DNA from 2 places in the Polaribacter sp. AHE13PA genome. Region 1 is predicted to be linked to the other one. Evidence: riboswitches for the same ligand, from Rfam matches in the RefSeq annotation. Region 1 holds a riboswitch; the other holds the start of a gene.
What was found. Region 1 has a riboswitch for cobalamin ahead of H0I28_RS16425 (TonB-dependent receptor). Riboswitches for the same ligand answer to the same signal wherever they lie in the genome.
Positions count from the first base shown of each region.

Region 2: another riboswitch for cobalamin. It lies ahead of H0I28_RS14260 (hypothetical protein); the one in region 1 lies ahead of H0I28_RS16425 (TonB-dependent receptor).

Region 1 covers NZ_CP058985.1:3,858,869-3,862,654, reverse strand. The annotation lists gene H0I28_RS16425 (TonB-dependent receptor) at 1-1,953, opposite strand, end outside; cobalamin riboswitch at 2,054-2,241, opposite strand; gene H0I28_RS16420 (response regulator) at 2,817-3,308, opposite strand.
Region 2 covers NZ_CP058985.1:3,289,513-3,293,298, forward strand. The annotation lists gene H0I28_RS14250 (LysE family transporter) at 1-122, shown strand, start outside; gene H0I28_RS14255 (S9 family peptidase) at 130-972, shown strand; gene H0I28_RS14260 (hypothetical protein) at 1,016-2,083, opposite strand; cobalamin riboswitch at 2,202-2,411, opposite strand; gene H0I28_RS14265 (S41 family peptidase) at 2,838-3,786, opposite strand, start outside.

The DNA.
Region 1 (3,786 bases):
TACTACCGCATATTGTTGATTAAAGACATTGTTTACTGCTACTAAAACTTTTAATTTCTTTTGATTAAATAAAAGCATTTTCCCCAAACTTAAATCGTGTGTAAACCACGGATCTAAATAATTAGAACTGATGTTTGCCTTTTGGCTATATCTTTCTCCTGTATAAATAAAACTGTAATTAAATTCTATTTTTTTGTAATCTATCATAGCACTTATACTACCGCTATGCACTGGTATATAGGGAATTTGATCTCCGTAATTACTAGCGCCAGCAGTAACATCTATAGATTCTTGGTACGTATAACTTAGGTTGGTATTGTACTTAAATTTTTTACCTATACTTCCACTCGCTTTTACATTTGTTTCTATTCCGGTTGTTTCTACTTTACCTAAATTAAACATAGACCAACGGAATAAATTAGCTCCTGGTACCGCAACGATTTTGTTATCTATCCAAATTTTATACACATCAGCTTGTACATCAAATGCTGTTTTTTTAAAGTCAGTTTGATAAGAAAATCCAAGATTTACCTGAGTAGCATCTTCCGGATCTAAAAAAGTATTTCCGATAAATGTATAGTACAAATCATTAAAAGTGGGTTGTCTAAAAATTTCTTTATAAAAACTCCTTATTCTAAATTTATTAGAATTAAGAGGTTGCCAATTCATCATAATTGTAGGCGAATACTTTTGTAAATCTTCTGCAGCTTCATAATATAGTACCGTTTCATCTACTGTTGTACTTAATAAACTTGCTTGAATGTGAATTTTATCAAAATTAAAATCGGCAGCTAAAGCTGATAAAAGCGTGATTCTTTTAGGATATGAAAATCGATACAAATTTGCATCCATCGTGTTTTTTTGTAAATCTGTTGCCAAGGATAATTTCCAAAACGGTAAAACTTGAAACGTATTTACCATTGACAGATAATATTCTTCTTGTGTATATCGGTTATCTAACTCACCATCCACTTTTATAATTTCTGGATCTACATAACGAGAATAATTATGCGCATATTTACCTCTTAATACAAAAAAATAGAAGTCGTTTACATGGGTTGTAAATGCACCTTGCAGAAAATTATTTCGATCCCATAAACGTTGCGGACGCTTAAAACGATTGGCAACGATAGCTCCTGGCAATCCTCGTTCAGAATCATAATGATATAGTTTTACATTCCAATTATTCTTAATTCCGTTCGAGCCATGCAAAGACGCTTCTGCCCTAAAAGATTCAATATCTGCATTATTACGCGTTGCTATTGTATCATAACTTCCATTGGTGTATCTAAATTTATATTTACCGTTGGCATTGAGATATTCTGTACTAAGACGTGCACTTAAGTAGTCATTAATTTTGAAGTCTAAATTTACAGAAGGATTCACCAGTCCAAAAGAACCTGTTTTTAAACTGACATTGGTATTATTATTTTTCCCTTCTGAAAATTGAGGTGTTTTAGACTTTAGATAAATACTATTGGAAGAAGCATACGATTTTGCAGATTGATCTAAATCTGAACGCTGCCCTTGATATAAGGAAACAGCCTCCATGTTTTGTACAGAATATTTCCCTAAATCTATTTGTCCATTTTGTGCATTTCCTAATTGAACACCATCATAAAAAATACCGGTATGTTGCGAGCCCATTCCTCTTACATTTATGGTTTTTATACCACCAATTCCGCCATAATCTTTTAACTGAACTCCGCTAAAAAAACGAATTGCATCTGCAACACTAGAATTACTTAAACGACTTAAAGTTTTCCCGCTTAAAGTTTGAACAGTAACTGGTGAAAAGTGTTTTTTAAGCTTCTCTTTATTGGTTACTAAAAAGATTTCTTTAAGCTGAACTGCTTTTGTTGAATCAATTTTTTGGGCATGTAAAAAACTCGAATTACAGCACCCTATAATCAAAAATATGCACCAAAAAGAATGTAAAAAAGAATTCCTCATACTTAAATTTTGCGTACGAGGATAGAATAAGAGAAGTGCTACATATCTAAAATTTTAGATAGGCAGATTCCTAATTCTAGCTTCAATCCTCGAAAGCTTAATGAATTAATAAAAAAATGGCAGGTCTTCTGACTTACTCCTTCCACCCGGTCTTCCCATTCTTTCGAAAAGTGACTATTCGGATTTCAACTTTAGAGCTTACAGCTGCGGGACAGTTCTAGAATTAAACTAGATTCCCATTTTAATATCAAGTTTTTAAACTTGATAACCATTCTTAGTTAAAAAATAAAGTACAAATTTATCTACTTTTCAGGAATAAACAACACGCTTTTATTGTTTATTTCTAAACAACCTCACTATTCCTTAAAACCTAAAAAAAGCACAAATAATTTGAATAAAAAGCAGCAATAATACTACTTTATTGAAGTAAAAAAAATGACTAATTTGAAAGGTAGAAAATGTGCTTTAGAAAATAAAATACTTAAAAATAAACTATGATAAAGATCAATAGTTTTAAAATTAAAAAGCTTTATAAAGATTGTATAGAAAAAAAAACTTCAAATAAAATAACTTAATGACTGAAAACACTGTCCCCCAACAATATTAAAATACACAAAAATTATAATAAATGAAGTTGTAACAAATTTATTTATATAATGACATATTTCTAAATAGCATTATTTTTTAATAAACTAGAGTTAAAACAAAGACTTAAAAAAGCCTCACGGGTTTCCGTAAGGCTTGTAATGAGCACTCTTTCCTTTTCAATAGTTTCTTTTTCTAATTTCTATTCAAAGATATTCCAATAAAACATATAAATTTTACGGGTTCCAGCAATTAGCACCTTTTTATTTTAAAAAAAATTACATTAACCCAAAATCTTTAGCAATAGCAACCAAATGCGCAAGATTACTTGCATTAAAATGTTCCTTCAAAAATTTTAATCTTTTTTCTATAGCATTTACACTAGAGGTAAAACACCCTTTTTTTTTCAGGCTTTTACTTATTTCTTCTTGCAGTGATTCCGTAGAAAGTGATGCTATTAAAAAAACATCAAAATCGGTAATCTCTAGAACTTTCTTTGGATGAACCGTAGTATTTAATTCTGGCGAAATATAAAACTGATTTGTTGTAGAAACTGCATGCATAGCATTCATTAATTCTTTTAATCCGTTTCTATTCTTACAAACATAGCCATCTACCTTTATATTCTTATATAAATGCTGAATTTTATAAGGTTTATCTTCAACAGAAAAAATTATAATCTTTAAATCTGAAAACTCTTCTCCTGATTTTAATTCTTGCGGAGTTCCATCATTTTCAAATAAAGGGTTACTTATATATTCACTGTTCATCCATTAATTGAGTCAAACTACCTCTACGATGGATTCCCTACATGAAGAGACAGTGTTATTTTTACTCAATAAGAGCTTCAGCAAATTATAGTTGATATAAAAAAGTCAAAATCAACTGAAAAAGAAAAAGCCTCTCAAAAAATTACACCATTAATTTCATTATTAAAACAACACCAATTAAACCCAATCCCTTCTGGTTTTAATAAAAATAGTTGGGTTGCAAATTGCCCTTCTAGAGGAAATCATTTTATACAAATTGTAACCCATAACGAGCAATGGGGCTGTGGATATTGTAAACGTAAAGAGGGAAAAGAAGCATTCGGAAAATGGTTACAAGACCAAAAAAAAATGACTACCATGCTGAAAGAATTAGATAAAGGAAGTTTTCAAACTAAAAGTACTTTAAAATGGTGGTTGAATAGGTATTGAAGACTACCATTCTTATCAATGTAAAAAATTAAACATTACAGTAAGTTGC
Region 2 (3,786 bases), 570 kb from region 1:
ATGGGAAATTTGCAAAAGTAATTCAACAAAAAACAGGGAAACTCACAAAAGACATCAACCTAATTTTATCAATTATAACAGGTTTAGTTGCTGTTTTTACATTTATAAAACTATTTATTTAAAGAGAAAATGAAAATTTTAAAAAATACAATCATTCAAGGCAAACATAGTAAACCAATTGTCGCAGATGTTTTTTACAAAGAGAATCATCAACCAAAAAAAATAGTTGTTTTTTGTCACGGTTACAAAGGTTTTAAAGATTGGGGCGCTTGGAATTTAATGGCTGAAGCTTTTGCAGAAGCAGGATTTTTTTTTATAAAATTCAACTTTTCTCATAATGGAGGGACCGCTGAAAACCCTATTGATTTTCCAGATTTAGAAGCTTTTGGGAATAATAATTATACCAAAGAATTAGACGATTTAGAGAGTGTAATCGATTGGATTTCATCCGAAGAAAAATTTAAAAACGAAGTTAAAATTAATGATATTTCAATAATAGGACATAGTAGAGGTGGTGGAATTGTATTGCTAAAAGCAAATGAAGACGCAAGAGTAAAAAAAGTAATTTCCTTAGCTGCTGTATGTGATTTTGGCTCTAGAAGTTCTACGATTGGTGATTTAGAGAACTGGAAGAAAACAGGTGTTAAATACGTTTTAAACGGACGAACAAAACAGAATATGCCACATTTCTATCAGTTTTATTTAAATTTTAAAGAAAATGAAGAGCGTTTAAATATTCGGAAAGCGGTAGGCAGTTTAAAAATACCACAGTTAATAATTCATGGAGATAAAGATACTTCTGTTTCTATTGATGAAGGTAAAAAAATACACTCTTGGAATACTGAAAGCCAATTTGAAGTTATTAAAAATGCAGATCATGTTTTTAATGTTTCTCATCCTTGGAAAAAGGAAAACATGTCTAAGGAATTAGAAGAGGTTACAGTAATTTGCGTAGCTTTTTTAAAAAAATAAATCTACAAAGTATTTCCTTGTAGATTTATTTTTGGCACTCGTTTTAGATTTGAAACTCTTTAGCAGAAAAGTAAAGGTCTATTGGAGAAGCTCCTACATTATCTACCGTTTTTGCTACCGTTTTATCTGCATTATAAATTACTAAAGCACTATTATTTGGATCCATAAAATCCTTTAAACCGATAACGTAAACTTGTTTCGTATTTGGGTGTTGTTTTACAACTGTGTTAAATGCAATTCCGTCGTTACTTGGTGTTGCAAATTCTTCAATAACTTTGGTTTCTGTATTAAAAGTATAAATTTTTCCAGATGCAGATTCAGACCAAAAAGCATTTACACTTTCTGAGTTCATTGTTAAAATACTGTTTGTGTATAAATTAATAACACCATCTGTAACAGTTACTGTTTCATTAATAGAATAGTCTGCATTTAGTTTTGTAAACGTGGCAGCTGTGGCTCTCTTTTCTTTTGCGACCCAAATAGTTCCGTTTTTATCTTTTAAAAGTCCAGAAATACTATCATCAAAAGTTATTACAGAAGTAAATTCTTTAGTAGTCATATTCATTACAACTAATTCCTTTCCATCTGCAATTAACACATTTTCAGCATCTACAATTAGTGCAGCATTGTTAAAAAGAATTTCATTAGAAACCTCACTTATAGCATCACCAATACCAGTAGTGGTGTTTACGTGGCAAAGATTGTAATTTCTACTTCTTCCACTTCCAGAGGTATTAATTACCAAACCATCCGTGTTAGAATACATTTGTAAATAAGATGGAGAAGATACGTTAGAAGAAGTTATTGACTCTTCTACACTTAATGTTTTTAGGTTAACTTTAGAAATATATGATGGTCCGTTTTGACTTACAATATAGAGTTGGTTATTATAGCTAGAAAAAGAGGTGCTTTCTGCATTTTCAGATACAGTAACATTTGGTGTTGCAATTTGATTTTCGTCTAGAAATGTAAGTGCTGTTTTATCACTTTCTAGAGATAAGATAAAGGCATTGTTATAAGTTATTGGAGCTTCAGGAATTACATCTTTTTTAGTACAAGATACAGCAAATAATAAGCCAATTAAGGCTAATCTGGTTAGACAACTTTTCATTATGATTGATTTTAAAATTTTAAATAACAAAATAGGCAAGTTCTTACCCTTATTAAAAAGCGGAAAAACCATGCATATGACACGTATTTCTTTTTAACTTTTCTCCCGAAAGTTACAAAAGACGAATATAATTTTTGGCAGGTCTCCTGGCTTGCATTTTGTTAAAACCTTCCCGTCTTTTATAAAGACAGTGGTGTAAGAAATAACGATAATCTAAATAGACAATGCTTACAGTTGCGGGAACAGCTCAGGCTTAAAAAAACTACCTGATTCCCTTTTAATTTTAATTCAATTTATTGAATATAAAACCAAAAATTTATGATGTAAAAGTATTTCCTTTTTTCATTATAAAAAACTAATTTCAAATATAATCTAGTGTATTTTTATGTTTTAGGAATTGCAATTTCCTTTTATAAGATAGCGAGATTTCTCAATCGCCAAAGAGCTTATTTTGAAGTGATAAAACTTAATGCAATAAAAACATACAACGTATCACTGCTAAGTATTTAGAAGCCTCATAGTAGTGATAAAACAAAACTAAACACCCAATTTGTCATTTCGACGAAAGGAGAAATCTCATAACAGTGATGCTATAACAAAAAGCAACTTTATGTGATTTCTCTCTCCGTTCGAAATGACAAAATTGAACGTAAAAAAACATACAACTTGTCACTTCGAAGTGTTGAGAAGGCTCATAGTAGTGATAACATAAACCGGAATACTGCTATTGTAAACCGTTAACTAAAACCAGAAACTACTTCTCACTTTCCAATTCCAAAACCTTCTGAATCATTTTATCATCCTGGTGCATAATTCTATAAAAGCCAACATCTCCAAAAAGTGTGTTTGCAATAGAAGCTTTTAGGTATTTTTCTAGACTTTTTTTGGTTGTTAAAGAAGGTTTATAAGCTTCTTTAATATCAGATAGATAACTATTAAAAACAGTTCCTTCTTTATCAAAATCAGTAATAAAAGTATCTATTGTCCATTTTTGTAGCTTTTTTCTATTGTTATCAACGTAATCAAAAGCAAAATCATTAATCGTATTAAAGTAGTAACCATTCATGTAAGAAGTAGTGTCTATTGGTACAAAAACATCCGGAATAATTCCACCGCCACCATAAACAATCTTTCCTTTAGGAGTTTTATATTTAAGAGAATCTACCACTTTTATGCTATCTTTATTAAACAATTCACCATTAGAAACCCTCTTCTGGTAATCTGTATAATAATTCTTATTTCCTTTGTGGTCATAAGGTTTTTGAATAGATCTACCCGTTGGCGTATAATAACGAGCCGTTGTTAAACGCACAGCAGAACCATCGCCTAAATCCATTTCTATTTGTACCAAACCTTTACCAAAAGAACGCCTTCCAATTATGGTTCCTTTATCATTATCTTGTAAAGCACCAGCTAAAATTTCTGAGGCAGAAGCAGAGTTTTCATCAATCAAAACATACAAACCACCTTTTTCGAAATCTCCTTTAGCAGTTGCAAAAGATTCATCAATTTCGTTTTTATTGTTTTTAGTAAAAACAATAAGTTTATCATCTTCTAAAAATTCATCAATAATACTATTTGCAATGTCTATAAAACCACCACCATTGCCTCTAATATCAAGAATTAAATCAGTCATTCCATCATCAATTAAGGTGTTTAACGCAGATTTAAATTCACTGTAAGTATTTCTTGCAAAACGATCT